DNA from 2 places in the Kitasatospora sp. NPDC059812 genome. Region 2 is predicted to be linked to the other one. Evidence: riboswitches for the same ligand, from Rfam matches in the RefSeq annotation. Region 2 holds a riboswitch; the other holds the start of a gene.
What was found. A riboswitch is a leader RNA that binds a small molecule or an ion and turns the genes downstream of it on or off. The one in region 2 is predicted to bind cobalamin.
Positions count from the first base shown of each region.

Region 1: it holds a riboswitch for cobalamin, as region 2 does, so the genes downstream of both, ACFV6D_RS13070 (HoxN/HupN/NixA family nickel/cobalt transporter) here and ACFV6D_RS21835 (CoA-acylating methylmalonate-semialdehyde dehydrogenase) in region 2, are expected to answer to the same signal.

Region 1 is NZ_JBHWIO010000020.1:178-3,710, reverse strand. Features, by position in the region: gene ACFV6D_RS13070 (HoxN/HupN/NixA family nickel/cobalt transporter) at 4-1,116, opposite strand; cobalamin riboswitch at 1,146-1,360, opposite strand; gene ACFV6D_RS13065 (metalloregulator ArsR/SmtB family transcription factor) at 1,442-1,825, shown strand; gene ACFV6D_RS13060 (Fpg/Nei family DNA glycosylase) at 1,878-2,687, opposite strand; gene ACFV6D_RS13055 (AAA family ATPase) at 2,768-3,533, opposite strand, start outside.
Region 2 is NZ_JBHWIO010000043.1:34,733-45,689, forward strand. Features, by position in the region: gene ACFV6D_RS21790 (ornithine cyclodeaminase family protein) at 1-306, opposite strand, end outside; gene ACFV6D_RS21795 (TauD/TfdA family dioxygenase) at 391-1,371, opposite strand; gene ACFV6D_RS21800 (ABC transporter substrate-binding protein) at 1,754-3,310, shown strand; gene ACFV6D_RS21805 (ABC transporter permease) at 3,307-4,305, shown strand; gene ACFV6D_RS21810 (ABC transporter permease) at 4,302-5,153, shown strand; gene ACFV6D_RS21815 (ABC transporter ATP-binding protein) at 5,150-6,652, shown strand; gene ACFV6D_RS21820 (MarR family winged helix-turn-helix transcriptional regulator) at 6,656-7,198, opposite strand; gene ACFV6D_RS21825 (M48 family metalloprotease) at 7,398-8,345, opposite strand; gene ACFV6D_RS21830 (BlaI/MecI/CopY family transcriptional regulator) at 8,336-8,794, opposite strand; cobalamin riboswitch at 9,076-9,267, shown strand; gene ACFV6D_RS21835 (CoA-acylating methylmalonate-semialdehyde dehydrogenase) at 9,484-10,957, shown strand, end outside.

The sequences.
Region 1 (3,533 bases), on a different contig from region 2:
TCACTACTCGGCGGCCGCCCAGCGCTTCTCCACCCGCGCCAGCTTCCAGTAGGCGATCGCCGCGGCCCAGACCACCACGAACAGCCCGGCGATCGCGTAGCCGACGTTGTCCAGCGAGATGCCCGCGATCCAGCCGGTGACCGGGTCGGTCAGATCGAGCTTCTCGTGCAGCACGCCGACCAGCTCGATGGTGCCGATGACGAAGGCCACCGCGATCGACAGCCCGGTGATCGTCAGGTTGTAGTAGACCTTCCGGACCGGGTTGGCGAAGGCCCACTGGTACGCGAAGTTCATGAACGTCCCGTCCAGGGTGTCGAACAGGCTCATCCCGGCCGCGAACAGCAGCGGCAGGCAGACGATCGCGTACCAGGGCAGCCCGGCCGCCGCGCCCGACCCGGCCATCACCATCAGAGTGACCTCGGTCGCGGTGTCGAAGCCCAGCCCCAGCACCATGCCCACCGGGAACATCTGCCCGGGCCGGGTGATCGAGCGGGTCGCCCGGTTCAGCACCCGGGCCATGAAGCCGCGCGAGTTGAGGTGCTCCTCCAGCTGCGCCTCGTCGTACGACCCGGCCCGCATCGCCCGGAACACCTTGAGGATGCCGAGCAGCGCGGCCAGGTTGAGCGCGCCGATCAGGTAGAGGAACGCGCCGGAGGCCGTCGTGCCGACCATCCCGAGCCACTTGTGGGTGGTCGAGTCGTCGTCCATCAGCGTGCTGGCCAGCTGCGCGCCGCCCGCCACCAGGGCGGCCATCAGCACCACCATCGAGGAGTGCCCGAGGGCGAACCAGAAGCCGACCGAGACCGGCCGCTTGCCGTCCGCCATCAGCTTGCGGGTGGTGTTGTCGATCACCGCGATGTGGTCGGCGTCGAAGGCGTGCCGCATGCCGAGGGTGTACGCGGTGATCCCCAGGCCCACGCCGAAGACCTGGGTGCCGACCGCGTAGTTGTGGGGCGCGACCAGGAAGATGAGCGTCCCGAACGCCACCACGTGCATGGCCAGGATCACCCCCATCAGCCCGGCCGTGCGAACGGTGTCCTCGCGCTTCCAGCGGAACGTGGGCAGCACGGACGGTGTCGCCGGCGCCTCGGCGGCGGCGGTTTCGGGCAGGGTCATTCGGGTCACGCTCCAGCACCTCGTGGAAACACTTCGTGAGATGCCGTGGCCGGTCTCCTGGCTTACGGGGGTCCCGTACCCGCCTTCCCAGGTGCGCGAGGCTCCCAGTGGCGTCGTGGGTACGGACGTCTCTCCATCGTCGACGATCACGATGGCCCGATCACAGTGGCGAGGGCCGCTCCGGACTGGGACCCCTGAGGATCCGTCACCGGTCTTCCCGAGCACCACGGCGGGGAACACCGTAGGGGCCAGGACCCACCCTTGCAAGGCTGCGCACCTGCGCAGGTGTCCAGGATCACAGGCCCCCTCCTGCAACAATGTGCGCATGCATCTCGTACCGGCCGACCGCGCGGGCCACCGCACCATCGACGGACACCGGGTCTGCGAGGCCATCGCCGCGATCGGCGACCCCGCGCACGTCCGCACCTGGGCCGAGCGGTTCTCCCTGCTCGCCGACCCCGGGCGGCTCGCCCTCCTGCTCGCCCTCCACCGGGCCGGCCCGCTCGCCGTCTCCGACCTCGCCGTCGCCACCGGCATGCGCGACCCCGCCGTGTCCCAGGCCCTGCGGCTGCTCCGCACCGCGGGCGTGGTCACCGGGGACAAGGACGGGCGGGTCGTGCGCTACCGGCTCGTGGACGAGGCCATGCGCCCCCTCCTCGACGCGTGCGCCGCCGCCGAACACCACGAGCCCACCGCGGCCGTCGGCTGACCGGCCCCCCGGAGGACACGCCGGGGCCCGGCCGGAGCAACCGCGGACCCGGTCAGGCCGCCTGGCAGGCGGGGCACCAGAAGAGGTTGCGCGCGGCGTGCTGCTCCGCCCGGACGTCGGTGCCGCAGACCAGGCAGGGCATCGCGGCCCGCCGGTAGACGTACACCTCGCCGCCGTGGTCGTCGACGCGCGGCGGGCGGCCCATCGCCTCGGGGGTGTGCTCGGGGCGGACGGTGTCGATCCGGCCCGCGCCGACGCCCTCGCGCATCAGGGCGACCAGGTCGGCCCAGATCGCGTCCCACTCGCCCCGGGTGAGGTCGCGGCCGGCGCGGTGCGGGTTGATCCCGTGGCGGAACAGCACCTCGGCCCGGTAGACGTTGCCCACCCCGGCCAGCACCTTCTGGTCCATCAGCAGCGCGGCGACGGTCGTCCGGCTCGCCGATATCCGGCGCCAGGCGGCCTGCGGATCGGCGTCGGCGCGCAGCGGGTCGGGGCCCAGCCGGGCGGCGACGGCGGCCTTCTCCGCGCCGGTGACCAGCGCGCAGGTGTTGGGGCCGCGCAGATCGGCGTAGCCGTCGTCGTTGGCCAGCCGCAGCCGGACCAGGCCGACCGGCTCGGGCGCGGGCCCGGTGCCGAAGGCGAAGCCGCCGTAGAGGCCGAGGTGGACGTGCACCCAGCCGCCCTCCTCGAAGCCGAGGAACAGGTGCTTGCCGACGGCTTCGGCCGCGGTGAGCAGCTGCCCGTCGATGGCCTTGGCCTCGTCGGCGAACCGGCCCTGCGGGCTGGACACCTCGACCGGGCGGCCGCCGAAGGCCTTCCGGTTCTCGGCGGCGAGGCGGTGGATGATGTGGCCTTCCGGCACGGGCGTCAGCTCCCCCGGGGTGGTTCGACAGGACCCGCACATCATCGCAGTCGGCACCGACAGCGCCGGATCGTCGCAGGTCAGCGGACCGGCATGCCCATCAGCCGGGCCAGGATGACGCGGTCCAGCTCGGCGGCGGTGCCGGCCACGTCCAGGTACGAGTTGTCGATGATCGGCAGCCCGGAGTTGTACCAGCCGGCCATCCGGCCGTGGATCCGCGCCACCTCCTCGTCACCGAGCCGCCGGGTGCCGCCGCGCCGGGCGTTGCGGTGCAGCACGGAGTCCAGGCTGGGCAGCAGCACGACCGGGATCATGCCGGGGCCGATGTGCCGCTTCCAGCCGCCGAGGCCGATGGCCGGGCGGTCCGGGAAGACGGCGTCGTCGATGATGCAGGAGATGCCGTTGGCGAGGTAGTTGCGGCAGGCGAAGCCGCAGGTGCGGCGGGCCAGCCGGTACTGCGCCTCGGAGGCGTTGTTCCAGCCGGACTGCGGGTTGGCGAAGCCGGACTGCACCCACTCGCGGACGTCGTCCAGGCTGATGTGCGCGGTCGGGCTGGGCCGGCGCTCGGCCCAGTACCGGGCGACGGTGGTCTTGCCCGCCCCGGCCGGGCCGATCAGCAGGACGGCGATCGGACTGGCGGGCGCGTGCCGCTGCGGCGGGTGGGCGGGGAGTTGCACGGGCGCGCCGGAAGGCAGCACGAAGTGCCCGGTGGCCCCGACGGGGACCGGCGCACTGGGCGCGGGCGCGGGTGCGGCCGGAGCGGGCGCGGAGACAGGAGCCGGAGCGGGCGGCACGGGAGCAGGCGGCACCGGAGCGGCCGGAGCCGGCGGCGCAGCGGCGGGAACA
Region 2 (10,957 bases):
GGTGACGTCGTCGTAGACGGTCAGCGTCGTGTAGTAGTGCTGCTCCTCGCGGCCCTTGTCGAGGCCGTGCTTGTACGAGGTCTTGATGGCGACGACGTTGCGCGCCCCGTCGCGGCCGAGCATGGCGTAGGAGACGGAGTGTCCGTCGGCGGGCTTGACGGTGAGTTTGCGCGGGTTGTCGGACTGGCCTGCGGCCAGGGTGCGGTAGGCCTGTTCGACGGTGTCGACGACGTCGGTCAGGGTGATGTCCAGGCCGGCGAGGTCGCTGGTGGAGAGTACGCGCAGGGTGGTGTCGTCCCGGTCCACGGGGGTGCCCTTTCGGATGGGTGAGGCGGCATCTGGAAGGCGGTAAGTCGGTATGGCAGGAGAGCAGGAGAGCAGGAAGGCAGGTCAGGCGGTGAGCGCGGCCTGGCCGTAGCCGTGTTCGTCGTGTTCGGCGACCGGGCGGGTGGGGCGGCCCTCGACGCGCACGGAGGCGCGCTTGAGCCAGCGGTCGGTGCCGTCGTAGCGCGCCCGGAAGGGGACGCGGCCGTGGACGACGATGTCGTTGTCGACGACCAGCACGTCGCCCGGCTCCAGGCTCACCGCCACCGAGACGCGGGCGAGTTCGTCCTCCAGGCGCCGGTAGGCAGCGCGCCAGGTCTCGTCGGCGTCCTCGACCGGCGTGTAGGCGGGGTCGAAGCGCATGGTCAGGCCTTCGGGTGCCGAGAAGAGGGTGGGCACCGGTGCGGGTCGGCCGGCGAACTGCTGGGCCTGCTCGTAGGCGTCGTCGGGCAGGATCGGCACGATCGGACGCTTGAGCTGGGCGACGTCCTCGTCGGCGAGGTCGGTGAGGCGGATGCTGGCCGCGGTGGTGGCGATGTTGTCGTGGTTGCGCATGCAGCACAGCAGGAGCAGGTGGGCGCGGCCGGGGTGGAAGGCGTCCTCGGTGTGCGGGGTGAGCAGGACGGAGCTGGAGGCGCCGGTCTGCTCGCTCTCGTGGCCGGGGGAGGGGACGATGTTGTGTACGAACCGGCCTTCCTGCTGGCCGTCCCAGGCGATCGGGGTCCCCATCAGCGTGGAGACGAGCAGCAGCACGACGTCCCACAGCGCGCCCGCGTCCCCGACGGCCGACCAGTGGCCGGGCGTCGGGCCCAGCTCCGTGTCGTCCGGGTGCAGTCCGCGCAGCACGAACAGGCCGTCGGCGGTGTCCACGGGGCGCAGCGCGTGCCGGAGTTCGCGGCTGAGCTGGGCGCACATCACGGGCAGGTCGGCCAGCAGGCGGGGGCTGGTGGCGGAGCCGTGGAAGTCCAGCAGCTTGGCGGCGGTGGCGGTCAGTTCCGCGGTGGCGGCGGTGTCGAGACGGCGTACCGGGGCAGGGCAGGTGGGCACGGCGGGGCCTTCCGTGGGCAGGGGTGGGGAGAAGGTGTTGCGGGCACGCGGCATCACCGCGCCGGTGCGGGACGGCGGGCGGGAGCAGCGCGTGAGGCGTGGGGTCCGGGTCGGCTCGGACGGCCGGACGACAGGAAACGTAACAACGACTTCGAAGTAAGGCAAGCCTTACCCGATCAGATGTCTACATTTACGTAGTCTCAGTTCGGGGTGGTGGCGCACCTGCCGCGCGGGGGCAACTCCGCTGCTCGGATTGCTGTTTGCGGCAGGGGGGCGCACGCCCGGTGGGCCGGTGCGCTCCGTCGGGCGGCTTGCGACCTGTCTCAAACTTAGGGTAGGTAAACCTAAGCAAATCGAGCTCAACCCGAATCGAGGAACGAACGTGGGCGTCACCAGACGAGAGCTGCTGTGGGCCGGTGCCGGTATCGGGGCGGCCGGTGCGCTCGCCGCCTGCGGCAGTGGCGCGGGCGGATCCAAGGACGCCGCATCCGCGGGCGCGGTGTCCTCGCAGCCCCGCGCCGGGGGGACGCTGAAGGTCGGTGCTCTCGGCAAGGCCTCCGCGATCACCCGTGACCCGCACGGCACGCAGGCCAACGAGAGCGACTACCTGATCATCAGTCTGCTCTACGACACGCTGGCCGTTCCCGGATCCACCGCCAACACCGTCCCGCGCCTGGCCTCCTGGAAGCCGTCGGAGGACCTGAAGACCTGGCGCTTCACGATCGCCGACGGCGCGACGTTCCACGACGGCACCCCGGTCACCGCCGCCGACGTGGTCTGGTCGCTGCAGCGCCTGCGCAACACCCCGGCGGGCAAGAGCCGGCTGCCCGGCATCCAGCCCGCGGGCATCAGGGCCGAGGACGCGAAGACCGTCGTCCTGGTCTCCGACTACCCCAACGCGGATCTGCCGCTGCTGACCCGTCTGACCACCTTCGTCCTGAAGAAGGACACCAAGGACGACGCGATCGCCGGCGCCCCCGGCACCGGCCCGTTCAAGCTCGACTGGTACCGCGACGGCAACGCCCGGCTGGTGCGCAACGACAACTGGTACGGCGGCAAGGTGCTGCTCGACGCCGTCGAGGTGCGCCTGTTCGAGAGCCCGCAGGCCATGGCCAACGCCCTGCTCGCCGGGCAGATCGACCTCGCCTCCAACGTCGGCGCCGTCGCCGCCCGCACCGCCGAGGCCCGCAAGGACGTCCAGATCCTGCGCCGCCCCAACGACATGGCGATGCCCGTCGTCATGCGCACCGCCGACGGCCCGTTCGCCGACGCACGGGTGCGCGAGGCCCTGAAGCTGGCGGTCGACCGCGACGCCATGGTCAAGCAGGTCCTCTCCGGCTACGGCAGCGTCGCCAACGACATCCTCGGCACCGGCGACCCGGCCTTCGCCAAGGACATACCGCAGCGGGGGCGCGACCTCGCCAAGGCCAAGCAACTGCTCTCCGACGCCGGGTTCGACACCTCCCGGACCTACGACCTGATCACCACCGAGGACGTCTCCGGCCTCGCCGAGTCCGCGACCCTGTTCGCCACCCAGGTCCGCGAGGCCGGCGTGAAGATCAACGTCGTGAAGCAGGACTCCAAGGTCTTCTGGGACGCCACCTGGCTCAAGGCGCCGCTCTACACGACGTACTGGGGCACCAACGACTCGGTCGTCTTCTTCGCCTCCAAGACGATGCTCTCCGACGCCGGCCAGAACGAGTCCGCCTTCAAGGACCCCGCATTCGACGAGGCCTACCGCACGGCCATGGGCACCGCCGACGCCGCCGCGCGCGACAAGCTGCTGCACCGGCTCCAGGAGATCGAGTTCGCCGAGTCCGGCTACCTGCTGTGGGGCATGGCCGACGGCATCGACCTCGCCGGAGCCGCCGTGCGCGACCTGCCCAGGCTTCCCGGCTACGGCCGCGTCCAGCTCGACAAGACCTGGCTGGCGCGTTGACCACGCTTCAGCCGGCCGGCGCCCGCGCGCCGCAGGGCACCCCGGCCCGCATCCTCCCCGGTGCGGGCCGGGTCGCCCGGCAGGCGGCCCGGCGCCTGGCCCTGCTCGTCGTCCTGCTCGCCGGCGTCTTCGCCGCCGTCGAGCTGCTCCCGGGCGACGCCGCCGGCGCGACCGCCGAGCGCGGGGTCACCGCCGCCGACCTCGCCGCCCGCCGCAGCGCCCTCGGGCTCGACCGCCCGGTGGCCGAACGCTTCTGGGACTGGATGACCGGCCTGCCCACCGGCGACCTCGGCGTCACCGCGCGCGGCCAGCACGTCACCGACATCCTCGCCGGCCCCTTCCCCAACACCCTGCTCCTGGGCACCCTCGCCCTCGCCCTGAGCACCATCGGCGCCCTCGCGCTCGGGAGCCGGGCCGCCCTGCGCCCCGGCGGACGCGCCGACCGCGCCATCGACGCCGCCTCCACCGCCGCGTTCGCCCTCCCGGAGTTCGTCGTCTCCGTCGCCCTCCTGCTCCTGCTGTCCCAGTGGACCGGCTGGCTGCCCGCCGTCACCCTCACCGGCCCCGACGGAGCCCCCGAGTCCTGGACCATGCTCGTCCTGCCGGTGCTCTCACTGGCCGTCCCCCAGATCGGCTGGAACACCCGCATCGTGCGCGGCGCGCTCGCCGACCAGGCCGCGCTGCCGCACGTCCAGGCCGCCGTCCTCGACGGCCTCGCGCGCCGACGCATCCTCAGCCACCACATGCTCCCCGGCGCCCTGTCCGCCATCGCCGTCGGCATCGCCACCTCCGCCGGCATGCTGCTGGGCGGCACCGTCGTCGTCGAGACCCTCTTCAACTACCCCGGCATCGGCGCCGTCCTGGCCGGGGCCATCGCCGACCGTGACACCCCGCTCGTCGCCGGAGTCGTGGCCGCGGCCGGCGCCGCCATCAGCCTGCTCCTGCTGCTGGCCGACCTCATCCGCACCACCGCCCTCGGAGAGGAGCGCCGATGACCGCCGATGCCCCGACCGCAGCGGCCCCCGCGCCCGCCACCCGGCGAAGGAGGCACGTGCTCGTCCGCGCCGTCCCCGCGCTCATGCTCGTCCTCCTCGCCCTCGCCGGACCGCTCCTCGCCCCTCACCCCATCGACACCCCCGTCACCTTCCCCTACGCCGAAGCCGGCGGCGACGCGCCGCTCGGCGGTGACCAGCTCGGCCGCGACGTCCTCAGCCGCCTGCTGACCGGCGGCGCACCCCTGATCGCCACAGCCGTGGCCATCGCCCTGGTCGTCACGGCGGCGGCCACCGTCCTCGGCATCCTCGCCGTCCTGCGGCCCCGGCTCGGCCGGTGGATCGAACGCGCCGCCGACCTGACGATCCTCCTGCCCTCCGTCCTCGCCATCATGCTCATCGCCCTGGCCTGGCCCGCCGGGGGACGCCTGGCCGTCGCAGCCGCCGCCACCCTCCTGGGCATTCCCTACGCCGTGCGCATCGTCGCCGCGGCAGCCGCCCCCATCGCCGCCACCGGCTACGTCGAGGCCGCGGCCGTCGGCGGCGAACGCCTGTGGCACCTGACGGTCCGCGAGGTGCTGCCCAACCTGCGCTCCACCCTCCTCGCCCTGTTCGGCCTGCGCTTCGTCGAAGGCGTCTACATCGTCTCGGTCGCCGCCTTCCTCCAGCTCGGCCCCCAACCCCCGGAAGCCGACTGGGCGTTGATGATCCGCGAGAACGCCGCCGGGATCACCCTCAACCCCTGGGCGGTCGGCGCGCCGTGCCTGGCCATCGGGCTGCTCGCCATCAGCGTCAACCTCGCCGCCGAAGCCCTCGCCCCCGCCCGGCCGACCCCGGAGACCCCGCTGTGAGCACCACCGCCCCCGCCGCCCGCGTTACGGGCCTGTCCATCGCCCTCGCGGACACGCCCCTGCTCACCGACGCCACCCTCACCCTCACCCCGGGCCGGGTCACCGCCGTCACCGGCCCCTCCGGCGCCGGCAAGACCACCCTCCTGCGCGCCCTGGTCGGAGCCCTCCCACCAGGCGCCCGCGTCACCACCGGCACCCTCGACGTCCTCGGCCACGACATCCTCGCCCTCCCGCCCGAGGACCTGCGCCGCCTTCGCCGCCACAAGCTCGCCTTCGTCGGCCAGGACCCGGGCTCGGACCTCAACCCGCGCATGCGCGTCGACCGCCTCCTGACCGAGACCGCCGCCGACCGCCGCCGAACCTCCGTACCCGACCTGCTGCGTGCCGTCCGCCTGCCGGCCGGCGAGCGCCTCGAACACCGCCGCCCCGCAGGCCTGTCCGGCGGTCAGCAGCGGCGTGTCGCGCTTGCCCGCGCCCTCGCCCGACGGCCCGAGATCCTCCTCCTCGACGAACCCACCGCTGGCCTCGACCCGGCCCTGCGCGACGACATCGCCGACCTGCTGCGCGAGATCGCCGACTCCGACGGCCTCGCCATCGCCCTCACCAGCCACGACCCCGACTTCGTCGCCCGCTGCGCCGACGACGTTCTGGCCCTGTGGCCCGACCGCCTTCCTGCGGCCCCGGCTGTGGCCCCGGCTGCGGCGGTGGCTGGGGCTGTGGCCGGGGTTGTGCCGGCAACGGCCGTGCAGGCCGCACGCGTTCGTACCAGGGCCGCCTCCGGAATGCCGCCCGTCGTGGAGGTGAAGGCGCTCAGCGCCGGCATCGGCACGGTCCGCACCCGCCACCGCGTCTTCGCCGCCGTCGACCTCGTCCTGATGCCCGGCACGCTGACCGGGATCACCGGCCCGTCCGGATGCGGCAAGAGCACGCTGCTGCGCACCCTGGCCGGCCTTCACCGGCCCGAGTCCGGCAGCGTCATCCTCCACGGCGAACACCTGGCCCCGTCCTACCGGCGCCGCAGCCGCGACCAGCGCCGCCGCATCCAGCTCGTCCCCCAGAACCCCCTCGGCGCCCTCAACCCGGCCCACACCGTCGGTGCCACCCTCACCCGGCCGCTGAAGCTGCACTTCGGCCTTCCCGCCGCCCGGTGCGAGGAGCGCGTCGCCGAACTGCTCACCGCCGTCGGCCTGCCCCCGCACTACGCGACTCGCCACCCCCACGAACTCTCCGGCGGCCAACGCCAGCGCGTCTCCCTCGCCCGCGCCCTGGCCGCCGAACCCGACGTCCTGCTCTGCGACGAGGTCACCTCCGCCCTCGACACCGACACCGCCGCCGCGCTCATGGACCTTCTCGACGACCTGCGCACCAGCCGGGGCCTGGCGGTGGTCCTCGTCAGCCATGACCTCCCCCTCGTCACCGGCCACGCCGACCACGTCCTGCCTCTCGCGGGCCCCCACTCCGCACCGCTCACCGCGCAGCAGCCCGCCGGCGTCCGCTGACTCCTACTCGGAGATCCACCGTCGGCGCTGTCCGCCGGTGAGCACCCAGCCGGGGCCCGAGGGCGAGGGTGTGCGGTGTCCCGCGCCGCGGGCGGCCGCCGTGCACACCCGCCGCAGCAGGGAGTTGAGTTCGGCGCGCTGGCCCTTCGTCAACGAGGCGAGCAGGTCGCCTTGGACGGCGGATGCGTCGTCGTGCAGCACGTCCAGCGCTGCCTGCCCGGCCGGGGTGATCGTCAGCACCTCCTGCCGCCCGCCGATCTGGACGACCATGGAGTGCACCAGGCCTGCCGACAGGAGGTCGTCCAGTGCCTGGGCGGAGTCGGTCCCGGTTGCGGCGGTTGCGGTTGCGGCGGCGTGCTCGATGAGGTCGCGGCGCCCGTGCGGCCCCAGCTGGGCGAGTGCGGACAGCAGCGCCTGATGGGCCGGGCCCATTCCCCTCGCGTCGAGCCGGTCGGCCAGCAGCCGGTCGACCGCCCTGCCGGCCGTCGACAGGAGGTAGACGGTCTGTTCGAAGGGGCTCGTCGAGCCCGTCCTCCCGTCGTACACGCCAGGTCCCATCGTCCGGTGGCCGCCGTGTTCTCGGACCGGGGCCATGGTGGCGGCACCCGCGCGGGGACGCCGAGCCCGGAGGCCGGAGTGAACGCGGCCTCTGATCGCCGGCGGGCGGGCGGCTGCGCCAAGACCCGCACGGGTAAGCCGAGCCTCACCATACCCGGACCCGCACGGTTGGTCTACATCGATGTCGTCAGACCGTGCCGTGAGCCCTCAAGGTCCGGGCCGCGTACTCGACGTACTCGTGCAGCCCGTAGGCCAAGGCCGCGCCGAGCAGGGCCGCGACCGTGACGGCGGCGACCAGGGCGACGGCGGCGTGCGCCCTGCGGCCGGTCGGGCGGGCGGGTGCGGGGCCCAGGAGGGCCTGGACGCGCTGGGGCACGGGGCCGGTGCTCACGGACAGCAGGGGCCCGGCGGTTCGGCGCCCGGACGGCGATCCGGCCAGGGCCGCCCGGGCGATGGCGGTCGCGGCGGTGCGCCGGTCGGCGACCGCGGCGGCGGCCTGCTCGTCGGCCCAGCGTTCCAGGTGGTAGTCGAGGTCGGCCCGCAGCCGGGCCAACGCCGGGTGTACGGCGGCGGCGAGGTCGACGGCGGCGGACAGCAGGTGGTGGCGCCCGCGCAGGTGGGCGCGCTCGTGGGCGAGGAGCACCGCGCGCTCCGCCGGGCCCAGCGCGCTCAGCATGCCGGCCGAGACGACGACGCGGCCGGGGCGCCCCCGGTGGCCGGGCAGGGCGAAGGCCTCGGCGTCCTTGCCCGCGACCACGAGCAGGTCGCCGTCGCCCGTCGCATCAGCGGTCAGGCCCCAGGCACGGGCGAGGAGCACGCGGTGCCCGCGCCACCGCAGCGTCAGCCGTACGGCCTGGACGGCCAGCGCGGCCCCGGCAGCGCAGGACACCGGCACCACGGCCGGCCACCGGGCGACGACGCCGGACAGCGGCAGGTGCTCCAGGCCTGCCAGGAACGGGACGTGGAACAGCCCGGCGAGTGCCGCGACGGTGCCGCCCGCCAGCAGGACGGCCGCGCCCGTGAGCGCGAGCGAGGCCTCGCGCGGAGGGAGCAGCAGGGCCAGGCGGCGTGCGGCGGGCACCGCGGCCCAGGGGAGCAGCAGGGCCAGGGCGACGATCGTCAGGATCAGGCCCATGCGTCGTCCTCGGGCCCGGGACTGCCGGAGTTCGTCGCGGTCGCGGTCGCGGTCGCGGTCGTGGCTTCGGCCTCGGCCTCGGTCTGGGCATCGAGGAGCAGGCGGCGCAGGACGTCCTCGTCGTCCTCGGACAGGGAGGAGACGAACCGCTTCAGCACGAGGTCCCGCTGGGGTTCCTTCTCCAACTCCCGACGCATGCGCCCGGCCGCCAGTCCGGCGGCGTCCTCCACCGGGGCGTAGGCGAAGGACCGCGCGGGGCGGCTGCGGACCAGGGTCCCCTTCTCGTGCAGGCGCGTGAGGATCGTCGTCACGGTGGTGCGGGCCAGCCCGTGGTCCAGCGCCTCCTTGACCTGCTGGGCGGTCAGCGGCTCGCCGGCCGCCCACAACACCGCCAGCACGTCCGCGACCAGTTCCCCGTGCGGACGCCTGGCGTCCCGACCGACCCTCACATCGTTCTCCCTGTCCCGACACTCCCGGAAGGCACACTCCCGGCAGGCACACCTCCGGCAGGCACACCTCCGGCGCCGACAGCGGTCGGCGGCCGAGGCCTGCCCGCGCCGGTATGGCGAAGATGGGCCCGGCCTGTGTTGCTTAGGTGTGCCTCAGCTAACTTTACGGGCTCGCGGCCCCGCGCTGCCGGGCGCCTGATTTGCGGACACCGTCCGGTCACGTGCCGCTCGGCGCGGTGGAAAGTCGATGGCGCAACGCGCGTGCGGGCCTCTGGACTTACTAGGACGTCCAACTATATGGTCGACGGCAGGTCCGCGGTGTCAGGGAAGCCGGTGTGAGTCCGGCACGGTCCCGCCACTGTGACCGGGGAGTTCGTCCTCGCAGACGAAGGCCACTGGCAGCCAGCCGGGAAGGCCTGGGGGCGTGCGGTGATCCGGGAGTCAGGATACCGGCCGCGGGTGTTCCGTGTTTTCCACGAGGATGGAGACGACACGCATGACTCCGGGCTGCTCCCGCTCCACTGCCGCTCCTGGTCGTCCCGTGCCCACGGCCGCCGGGGCCCCGACGCCCTGACGTTCCGTTCTGCCGCCGCACGCCCGTGTCGCGGGGCGCACCACCGTGCGCCCGCCGACCGGCGGCGGCCTCCGATCCTCCTCCTCTCCCCACCCCTGTCGAGAGAAGGAACCCGATGGTCCGAGAACTGACCCACTTCGTCGCCGGCAAGCCCACCGCCGGCACCTCCGGTCGCTTCGGCGACGTGTACGACCCCAACACCGGCCGGGTGCAGGCCCGGGTGCCGCTGGCGAGCCGGGCCGAGGTCGAGGCGGTGATCGCCGACGCCGCGCAGGCCCAGCCCGCATGGGCCGCGTGGAACCCGCAGCGGCGCGCCCGCGTCCTGCTGCGCTTCCTCCAACTCGTCGAGCAGGAGAAGGAGGAGCTGGCCCGGCTGCTGTCCGCCGAGCACGGCAAGACCGTGGCCGATGCCCACGGGGACATCCAACGCGGCCTGGAGGTCGTGGAGTTCGCCGCCGGCATCCCGCACCTGCTGAAGGGCGAGTTCAGCGACAACGCGGGCACCGGCATCGACGTGTACTCGATGCGCCAGCCGCTCGGCGTGGTCGCGGGCATCACGCCGTTCAACTTCCCCGCGATGATCCCGCTCTGGAAGGCCGCACCCGCCATCGCCTGCGGCAACGCCTTCGTCCTCAAGCCCTCGGAGCGCGACCCCTCGGTGCCGCTGCGCCTGGCCGAGCTGTTCCTGGAGGCCGGGCTGCCGCCGGGCGTGCTGAACGTGGTCAACGGCGGCAAGGAGGCCGTCGACACCCTGCTGGAGGACCCGCGGGTGCAGGCGGTCGGGTTCGTCGGCTCCACGCCGATCGCCCAGTACGTGTACGCCACCGCCGCCGCGCACGGGAAGCGGGCGCAGTGCTTCGGCGGCGCCAAGAACCACCTGGTCGTGATGCCGGACGCCGACCTCGACCAGGCCGCGGACGCGCTGATCGGCGCCGGCTACGGCTCGGCCGGCGAGCGCTGCATGGCGATCTCGGTGGCCGTCCCGGTGGGGGAGGAGACGGCCGACGCCCTGGTGGCCAAACTGGTCGAGCGGATCGCCGCGTTGAAGGTCGGGCGCTCGGACGACCCGGCGGCGGACTTCGGCCCGCTGGTCGGCGCCGACGCGCTGGAGCGGGTCCGCGGCTACCTGGACCTCGGGGTCGAGGAGGGCGCCGAACTCGTCGTCGACGGGCGGGACTTCCGGCTGGAGGGGCACGAGGACGGCTACTTCCTCGGCGCCTCGCTGTTCGACCGCGTCACGCCGGACATGCGGATCTACCGGGAGGAGATCTTCGGCCCCGTCCTGACCGTGCTCCGCGCCGCCGACTACGAGGAGGCGCTGCGCCTGCCCGGCGAGCACGAGTTCGGCAACGGCGTGGCCGTCTACACCCGGGACGGCGACACGGCGCGGGACTTCGCCCGCCGGGTGAACACCGGCATGGTCGGCGTCAACGTGCCGATCCCCGTGCCGGTCGCTTACCACACCTTCGGCGGCTGGAAGCGCTCCGGGTTCGGCGACCTCAACCAGCACGGGCCGGACTCGATCCGCTTCTACACCCGCACCCGGACCGTCACCTCGCGCTGGCCCTCCGGGGTCAAGGAGGGCGCGA